Regions from separate parts of the Rhizobium sp. BG4 genome, predicted to be linked through region 1. Evidence: predicted binding sites of a transcription regulator. Region 1 holds the regulator's gene; each other region holds the start of a gene.
What was found. Region 1 encodes LexA, which represses DNA repair genes until DNA is damaged. Its sites were predicted from a motif close to TGTTCNNNNTGTGTTCNG; they were not measured.

Region 1 (3,123 bases):
ATCTGGCAGGGTCCAGCGATGATCGACAGCTTGCCGGCATTGGAAAAGGTAACGCGGCCAGCGCCTTCGCCGACGGCGACTTCTGCATTGGTGTTGCTCATTGGGTCTCCTCGAAGGCGAAGATCGCGCCTTGTCCCGGCGCCGGCTTCACCAATAGACGATTGTTCATATTCACGTAGGTGATCCCGTTAGCAGCCAAATGCGCCGCTGTCACGGCCAGATCAGCGACTGTAAAGACGATTGCCCGCGCCCGCAGGCCGTTATCGGTGCCAAGCGGCTCGACATCGAAATAGGCCTCCATCCCTTCTTCGGAATAGATGGCGATCCGGACATTACTGAGGGCGAAGGAAAGGCCGAAGGCGGCCTCACCGGGCGCAACGCCGCCACTTGCCGTCTGCAACAGCGACGCGAAGGCGTCGGGTTCCTCCGCGCTGAGGGCAATCTCGACAATGCCGAGAACGCCGTTGGCATGAGTCTCCAGCACCTTGCGATCGGCCGGAAAGGCGTTGATCCGCTGGCAGGCGAAAAAGAAGACATCGGGCGCCCTCAGATCGGCGGCAAAGGCGAGCTTGAAGGCGCCGGTCGCCTGCGTTCCATCGGGCATGACGATCGGGCGCGAGAACTCCACCATGTCACCGCCGCTCAGCTGCGCGCCATCATAGGCGGCCCTGTCCGCATCGGCATCGTCAGTGCCGAAGACGACTGCCGAGAAGCCATCATCGCCGCAGCGGAAGCGGAAGGCCTGGTCGCGGGCGACAAAGCTGTTGCCCTTGGCGGCGGCGGCATCGCACTCCGCCTGGCTCGCGATGCCGAGCGGCTCCAGATAAGTCTTGTCGGCGAGGAAGACGCAGGCATTCTCCGTTCCGAACGGATGACGGCCATTGGCGGCGACGGTGAAACCGAGACGGCCGAGTCGCTCGCGGGCGACATCGATGTGGGTGACGGGCAGTACCAGATGATCGAGCGGATGCGTCATGGCGGTTCCCTCCGGTGAAGCCGGCAGAGATTTGCACGCCGCGCCGGGCAAAGCGCAAGCGCGGATAACCAATCCGGCAAAGAAACTTTCAAAAATGACGAAAAATGACGGGAAGTTTTACCAATATTTAGGCACTTGCGGAACACATATGGAACATATAGTGTCCGTTCTGGCTTTGTTTCACGAATCTGGGGAAAGACTTCGATGCTGACGCGCAAACAACAGGAGCTTCTCCTCTTCATTCACGAGCGGATGAAGGAGTCCGGCGTACCGCCGTCCTTCGACGAAATGAAGGATGCGCTCGACCTCGCCTCTAAGTCGGGCATTCATCGCCTGATCACAGCGCTCGAAGAGCGCGGCTTCATTCGCCGCCTACCGAACCGCGCCCGCGCACTGGAAGTCATCAAGCTGCCCGAGGCCTACAGCCCCAGCATCCAGCCGCGCCGCGGCTTCTCGCCAAGCGTCATCGAAGGCAGCCTCGGCAAGCCGCAGCCCGTTGCGCCGCCGAAGCCGGCGAACGAAGACAATAGCAGCTCGATCTCGGTTCCCGTCATGGGCCGCATCGCCGCCGGTGTGCCGATTTCTGCGATCCAGCAGAACACCCACGACATCACCGTTCCCGCCGATATGCTCGGAAACGGTGAGCACTATGCGCTTGAGGTCAAGGGCGACTCGATGATCGAGGCCGGCATCTTCGACGGCGACACCGTCATCATCCGCAATACCAATACCGCCAATGCCGGCGATATCGTCGTCGCCCTTGTCGACGATGAAGAAGCGACGCTGAAGCGGTTCCGCCGCAAGGGCGCATCAATCGCACTCGAAGCTGCCAATCCGGCCTACGAGACCCGTATCTTCGGGCCTGATCGCGTCAAGGTTCAGGGCAAGCTTGTCGGCCTTATCCGCCGCTATCACTGACTGGCCCTTCATCGCCATCGAAAGTGCCGCTGCGCCAGTCATAGGCGCGGTGGCGGGTCCAGGGGCGGTCGAGATCCTCGAAGGATGCGGTGACCGCTGCAGCGCCTCCATCGAAGCGCAACTCGACAGAGCCTGTCTTTCTTAAGGTAGCGCCGGTAAAAAGCAGTGCGCCAGAGCGGCAGCTTTCGAGCCGCAGGCGCACCGGTGTGACGACGATATCGGATGCATCGCAGGCGGGGCCGAGGTAAGCGGCATTGTCGATGACCGTCAGCACCGAGCCGTTCTCCAGCTTTGCCGTGCACCAGGCTTTCTTTACGCAGGAAAACCGCTCTTCCCTGGCATTGGCCGTGATTGCGCTCTGCGCTTCCTGCTGTTGCGCTGGTGTCAGCCTTAATCTTTCGCCCGGCGGCGCGGGACCGATGCCGATGTGATGAAGATCGGCTCGCGATGGCTGTCCAGCACCAGAGCCCGTTTCCACTGATCGAAGATGAAACCCGGCGGGCGCTCGCGATTGGTGGCGATTGCGCTGGAACCGATGATCCCCGCCATGCTGCCGTCCTCAGCAATGACGATCTTCGGTGGGGGCTTCTCGGGAAGCATGACGACCACAAGCGTCGACAGGGCCATGATTGCCGTGCCGATGTGCCTCAGCCGGGTGCGCAGCAGGGTCAATAGCAGGAAGCCCGCGACCGCAGCCGGGAAATACCAGGCAGGCAACCGGCCGACGCCGATATCACCGCCCCAGGACGAGACGGTCTTGGCGATCGCGATCACCAGATCGAGACCGAAGCCGACCACCTGCCAGGCCCAGGCATCCAGCCCGAACGGCATCAACAGCATCGCAAGCAGCCCGGCCGGCATGATGACGAAGGAGATGACGGGCATGGCGGCGAGATTGGCAGGCAGGCCATAGGCCGTCAGCCGGTGAAAATGCTCGATCGAGAACAGCGCCGTCGAGAAACCGCCGATGACGGAGGTGAGCAGGATGCCGCCGAAGAAGCCGGCCGCCGATGACATGAGCCTGACCGCCCGCAATTTCGCAAATGGCTTGTCGCGCGCCGGCCGCTCCTTCCAGAGCGCATAGCCGGCGACCAGCGCCAGCGTCGCGGCAAAGGACATCTGAAAGCTCGGCCCCATGATTTCCGAGGGCGAGATGGCGATGATGATCAGTGCCGAAAGCGCCACATTGCGCAAACTGATCGACGGCCGGTCGAAGAACACCGCCGTCA
Region 2 (3,123 bases), on a different replicon from region 1:
CTCGGAGACCCGACCCGACAAAAAAGACCCGTAACATGCTTGTCGAAAAGGCCAAAGCGCTCGGCTACGATGTCGACATGCTGCGGTGGACGCAGCATTAGAAGCATTGTGGATGCTCGCCGCTCTGAGGGGCGCGTCATCTAAACTAGCTGCAACTGATCCGTCCGGAGGTCATCTGCCCTTTCGAGAGAGGATAGCGTCACCCCCAGCAATCGTATGCCTTGCGGCAGCGGAAAGATTGACTTCAAGAGCGAGGCGACGGCCTCGTCGATTTCGCCGGCAGACAGGAAAGACCGCTCGACTGTCCTTGCGCGCGTGATCTGCGTGAAGTCAGCATATTTCACCTTCAGCGTCACGGTTTTTGCCCTGATCGAGTTGGTCTCGCAATAGCGCCAGACCTTGGCGATGAGCGGGCGCACGCCCTCGAGCGCCGGGTCATAGCTGTGAATGTCCTGCGCGAAAGTATCCTCGGCGCCGACCGATTTGCGGATCCTGTCCGGCTTGACGCGGCGCTCATCGATGCCGCGGGCAATGCCGTAAAAGTATGGACCAGCTTTCCCGAAATGATCGGTCAGGAACTGCAGCGACTGCGCCTTGAGGTCGGCGCCGGTCTGGATTCCGAGGCGGTGCATCTTCTCGGCGGTCGCCGGCCCGACGCCGTGGAATTTCTTCACGGCCAGCCCTTCGACAAAGGCAGGGCCGTTCTTCGGCGTGATGACGGCCTGCCCGTTCGGCTTGTTGAGGTCGGAGGCCATTTTGGCGAGAAACTTGTTGTAGGAGATTCCGGCTGAAGCATTCAGCCCGGTAACGGCCTTGATCCTTGCGCGGATCTCCAGCGCGATCTCGGTCGCGATCGGCATATCCTTGAGGTTTTCGGTCACATCGAGATAGGCCTCGTCGAGCGACAGAGGCTCGATCAGCGGCGTGTATTCGGCAAAGATCTCGCGGATCTGCTGCGAGACGGCGCGATAGACCTCGAAGCGGGGCGTCACAAAAATCAGGTCAGGGCATTTGCGAGCGGCCGTGACCGAAGGCATCGCCGAGTGGACACCGAATTTTCGTGCTTCATAGCTAGCAGCCGCAACCACGCCTCGGGCGGCTGCACCACCGACGGCGAGCGGCTTGCCACGCAGTTCCGGATTATCGCGCTGTTCCACTGACGCGTAAAACGCATCCATGTCGACATGGATGATCTTTCTAATCGTCGAAGCTGCCGTCACATCCATTGGTGCGGCCTCAGGTGAAGTTCGAAGTGTGCCGGTTCATGTCTATTTCATCTATCTAAATGAATAGAACAAAGTAAGAACTTTTTTAGCTGGAGTCAAATAGCTGTGGCGATCCGTTGCCTCGGCTAGCGCCCTGCCAGCCCATCCTGTGTTCATTTTTTCTGAAGACACCTCCCGGAGTGCGGGACGGCCGGACTGCCGCGACTGCTGCCGAGCATCCCTGCAGGCCAGGACGAGCGGGGCACCTGACCTGCGATGGACAACCTGCGCTGATCGCGCAGGCGGCGATTGAGCGACAGCCGGGGGCAAGAGGATCGAGCTGCGACCGAGTACGCTTTGTTTTCTCCTTTGCCATCTCAATTTTTTGGCTGGACGGCAGCTCCGATATAGACGGCGTGCCTTTCCGGATTGGCCGAACTTGAAATCCGGATTGGACGAAGATATCTTCCGGATCAGACGAATAGTTACGGTTAGTTCCAAAGGGGCCAATATTTGATCAGCAACAACAAGGCCGACCTGCTGTTTCCCAGAGGTGCGTCTCAACGCGTGGCCATAGCCATGACAGATACGCCGGTCGTCCTCGTGAATGGACCCCGACAATGCGGCAAGACCACTCTGGTACGATCTCTCCTCAAGACAGACCGGCCGTATTTCACGCTGGATGACGACACGACGCTCGCATCGGCAAAGACCGATCCGGTCGGCTTTATCAGGCAAATCGATACTGCAATCCTCGACGAAGTGCAGCGGGCTCCCGAACTGTTGCGCGCCATCAAAAGCGCCGTCGACAACGACCGACGTCCCGGCCGATTTCTTTTGACAGGATCCGCCAACATCCTTGCGCTTCCGACCGTCTCGGAAAGCCTTGCCGGCAGGATGGAGGTTGTGACCCTGCTGCCCCTGGGCCAGGCAGAAGTCCTGAGAGGGAAGGGCAATTTCCTCGACAAGGCATTTGCCGGAGAGCTTACGGCGCCTGGGAGCGTTATTGTCGGGTCTGACCTGATCGAACACGTCCTCACTGGCGGATATCCGGAGATGATCGCACGCCCCGATCCTCGCCGTCGTTCTGCTTGGGCAAGAGAATATATCCGAGCGATTGTCGAGCGCGACGTTAGCGAAATCGCCGATGTCGAGCGTCTCGACCAGATGCCTCAGCTACTTCGCGCACTCGCACATCACTCGGGACAGCTCTTGAATTTCGCGCAGCTGGCAGGACAAATCGGTCTCGATGATAAAACCGCGCGTCGCTATATCGGCATCTTCGAGAACCTGTTTCTGGTGCGCAGGATCGAGCCATGGTTCCGCAATCCACTGAAGCGTCTCGTGAAGACGCCGAAGCTGTTCTTCCTGGATAGCGGACTTCTTGCCGCATTAACGGGATTGACCCAGGATCGTATTGCAAGAGACCGCTCGGCCTTCGGTGCCCTGCTCGAAACCTTCGTTGCCAATGAGATTCTCAGGCTCGCCACATGGAGCGATGCTCGACCGACCTTCCATCATTATCGTGACAAAGATCAGGACGAGGTCGATATTATTCTGGAAGATGAGAGCGGCGATATCATCGGGCTTGAGGTAAAGGCTGCGGCGACGGTCACAGCGCCGGATTTCAAGGGCCTCCGGAAAGTTGCGGCTGCCACCGGAAGCGCCTTCAAGGCAGGATGGGTTCTTTACGACGGGGACAAGATCCTACCCTTTGGTGATAGACTGGCGGCGGTCCCGCTTTCCTGCCTCTGGGGCGAGTGATTTCGGAAACAGCCCATCGCTTGCGGGAATGCTCACACAAAAAAGGTCGATTCAACGCAGAGCTGCATGCTGCGGCGGCGCCGTGTGGCTTTCCGTAGCGAAGGCGCGGCTTCCGTGCGTGCTAACTCGTAAAGCCAGGTTGAAGAGCAGGCTA
Region 3 (3,123 bases), 280 kb from region 1:
GGCGTGGCGGTAGAGACCCTCGATCTTCTGGGCGATATCAAGGAGACGAGCGACAACCGGCTCCTTGTCGGCCTCTTCCTGGAACTTCGGATCTTCCTCGATCGCCTTGTGCAGAGGCGTCGGATTGGCCGGGTTGTTGGGCACCATCTTGCAGATCTTGTCGACCTGGCCATAGGGCATTTCGAGCACGCGGCCGACGTCGCGCAGGGCGGCGCGGGCCTGCAGCGAACCGAAAGTGATGATCTGCGCCACCTGCTCGCGACCGTATTTCTTCTGCACGTAACGGATCACCTCTTCGCGGCGATCCTGGCAGAAGTCGATATCGAAGTCCGGCATCGAGACGCGTTCCGGATTGAGGAAGCGTTCGAAGAGCAGCGAGAAGCGCAGGGGATCGACGTCGGTGATGGTCAGCGCATAGGCGACCAGCGAACCCGCACCCGAACCACGGCCCGGGCCGACGGGAATGTCATGCTGCTTGGCCCATTTGATGAAGTCCGCAACGATCAGGAAGTAGCCGGGGAACTTCATGCGCTCGATGACGCTGAGCTCGAATTCCAGCCGCTCGCGGTAATCCTTCTCTTCGTAGCCTGCCGACATGCCGAGCGTCGCGAGGCGCATATCGAGCCCCTCCTCCGCCTGGCGGCGAAGCTCCAGCGCCTCGGCGCGCTCGGCTTCCTCGGGATCGGCGGTGGCGCCGGTGAAGCGCGGCAGGATCGGCTTGCGGGTCTTCAGGACGAAGGAGCAGCGCCGGGCAATCTCGATCGTGTTCTCAAGCGCCTCCGGCAAATCGGCAAAGAGCTTCGCCATCTCGGCGCGGCTCTTCAGGTAATGGTCCGGCGTCAGGCGGAAGCGGCTGTCGTCGGAAACGATGGCGTTATGGGCAACCGCCATCAGCGCGTCATGCGCGTCGTAGTCGTCGCGCGTCGGGAAGAAGGCCTCGTTGGTGGCGACCAGCGGCAGGTCGTGCTCGTAGGCGAGACCGATGATCTTCTGCTCATGGCGCTTGTCGTAAGTGCCGTGGCGCTGCAGCTCGACATAGAGCCGGTCACCGAACAGTGACTTCAGCGTCAGCAGCCGCGATACGGCCGGCGCCAGGTGCCCCTGCTTGAGGGCCATATCGACCGGGCCGCTGAGCGAACCCGTCAGCGCGATCAGGCCTTCTGTGCCCGCCTCTTCCAGCCAGGACGAGCGAATGTGGATCGCCTGCCCGTCCTCGCCACCGAGATAGGCGCGGCTGACGAGATCGACGAGACGCTCGTAGCCATCATCGCTGGCGGCAAGGACGACGATCGACGGGAGCTTACCCATCATCTGCTGGCCGCCGCGCTTCTCGATTTCCAGGCCGTCTTCCATGTCGATCGACAGCTGGCAGCCGATGATCGGCTGAAGGCCCTCGTCCATGGCTTTTTGCGAGAATTCAAGCGCGACGAACAGGTTGTTCGTATCGGTGATGGCGATCGCCGGCTGGCTATCGCCCGCAGCCTTGTAAAGAACCTTTTTCAGCGGCAGCGCGCCCTCGAGCAGTGAATAGGCCGAGTGCACGCGCAGATGAACGAAGCCCGGCGTCCCGCCGATAAATCCGCTCTCTGCTTCCGCCATGACACGTCCCTTCAATCGCCCGTATGAATCGGCGCCATTGTCGGTCGTGGCCGTGGAGATGTCCAGAAGAAGACCCCGTCTTGAACCGCATGGCAGCCATGCGGTCCCCTGAAAAATTACATTGCCATCAGGATCAGCGAGAAGCTGGCAACGAACATTGCGATGGAGGTGAATGCTGCGACGTCACGGATCATGTCAGTCATTTGGCTCTCCTTTACTCGTTATGTTTTTAGTTTGTTCCACTCTTGTTCTTTCGTCAACAGGAATCTTTTCCGTTTGGTTAACGTGCGTCCGGGGGCGTTCGCCCACATCTCCCTGCCGGCGGCAACCGTTATGTTCTGCATTTGTTCTTTACAGAAGGCCACGCGTCTGCGACAACGCTCGCAGGAGGCGCGCCATGTATCTCACCTTGCTCAATGACTTCATCGTCGAGGCGAAATCGAGGACTTACGTGGGTGGCGGCAGTCCCCGCCCATCCTGCCGTCCGGGGTCGCATGACATCGGCTACGAGCGTGGCGAATGGCGCTATCTCGACAGCTATTTCGGCGGAACGGATTTTTGCGGCCAGGAGACGGTCTGGCTGAATGGCGAGCCCATCTGGGCGATGAACTATTTCGGCCACATCATCGAGCCCGGGCTGATCGACGGCAGCCGCGCCGGCGCCGTCATCAAGGCGGCCCTGTCGTCGATGTATTCCGAAAAGAAGCGATTCCTCGGCGGCATGGAATTCGACCACGCCTTCGGCTTCTATATCGACAACAGCGAGGGCGACTGCGCACATTTCCGTGGCATGGAAATGATCATCGTCGAGGAAAGGCGCGCCTATGAACTCGACTACCGCGGCGGCCTGATCCGGCTCTGAGGCTCAGAAGTCGACGACCTTGCCGTCGCTGATCGTCACCCGGCGGTCCATGCGGCTGGCAAGCTCGTGATTATGCGTGGCGATCAGGGCCGCCAAACCGGACTGGCGCACCAGCGCCTCCAGGGCGTCGAAGACGTAGTTGGCGGTTTCCGGATCGAGATTGCCGGTCGGCTCGTCGGCGAGCAGCAGGCTCGGCGCATTGGCAACGGCGCGGGCGATCGCCACGCGCTGTTGCTCGCCGCCGGAGAGCTCGCCCGGGCGATGGGCACCGCGATGGCCGATGCGCATGTAGTCGAGCAGCTGCTTGGCACGCTCGGCAGCTTCCTTGCGCGGCAGGCCCGAGATCATCTGCGGCATCATGATGTTTTCCTGGGCCGAGAACTCGGGCAGCAGATGATGGAACTGGTAGACGAAGCCGATCTCGCTGCGGCGGATCGCCGTGCGCTTATCGTCGGACAGTCCGTTGCAGGCATGGCCGTTGATGCTGACCTCACCGTCATCAGGATGTTCCAGGAGACCCGCCAGATGGAGCAGCGTCGACTTGCCGGTGCCCGAGGGCGCAACCAGAGCGACGATCTCGCCGCTATGCAGCGTGAAGTCGGCCCCCTTCAGGATGGAGAGCACCGTATCGCCCTGCCCGTAGTGACGCTCGACGCCGGAAA

Region 2: the regulator LexA is predicted to act here: its motif matches at 1,291-1,308, upstream of dinB (DNA polymerase IV).
Region 3: the regulator LexA is predicted to act here: its motif matches at 1,835-1,852, upstream of dnaE (DNA polymerase III subunit alpha).

The regions. Positions count from the first base shown of each region.
Region 1 covers NZ_CP044125.1:59,815-62,937, forward strand. Annotated here, with positions in the region: gene kdsA (3-deoxy-8-phosphooctulonate synthase) at 1-101, opposite strand, end outside; gene F2982_RS00325 (VOC family protein) at 98-976, opposite strand; gene lexA (transcriptional repressor LexA) at 1,181-1,894, shown strand; partial or broken gene F2982_RS00335 (ComEC/Rec2 family competence protein) at 1,875-3,123, opposite strand, start outside.
Region 2 covers NZ_CP044127.1:141,022-144,144, forward strand. Annotated here, with positions in the region: partial or broken gene F2982_RS28325 (lipocalin family protein) at 1-101, shown strand, start outside; gene dinB (DNA polymerase IV) at 141-1,226, opposite strand; gene F2982_RS28335 (ATP-binding protein) at 1,785-2,969, shown strand.
Region 3 covers NZ_CP044125.1:342,289-345,411, forward strand. Annotated here, with positions in the region: gene dnaE (DNA polymerase III subunit alpha) at 1-1,599, opposite strand, end outside; gene F2982_RS01890 (DUF5680 domain-containing protein) at 1,997-2,461, shown strand; gene F2982_RS01895 (ABC transporter ATP-binding protein) at 2,465-3,123, opposite strand, start outside.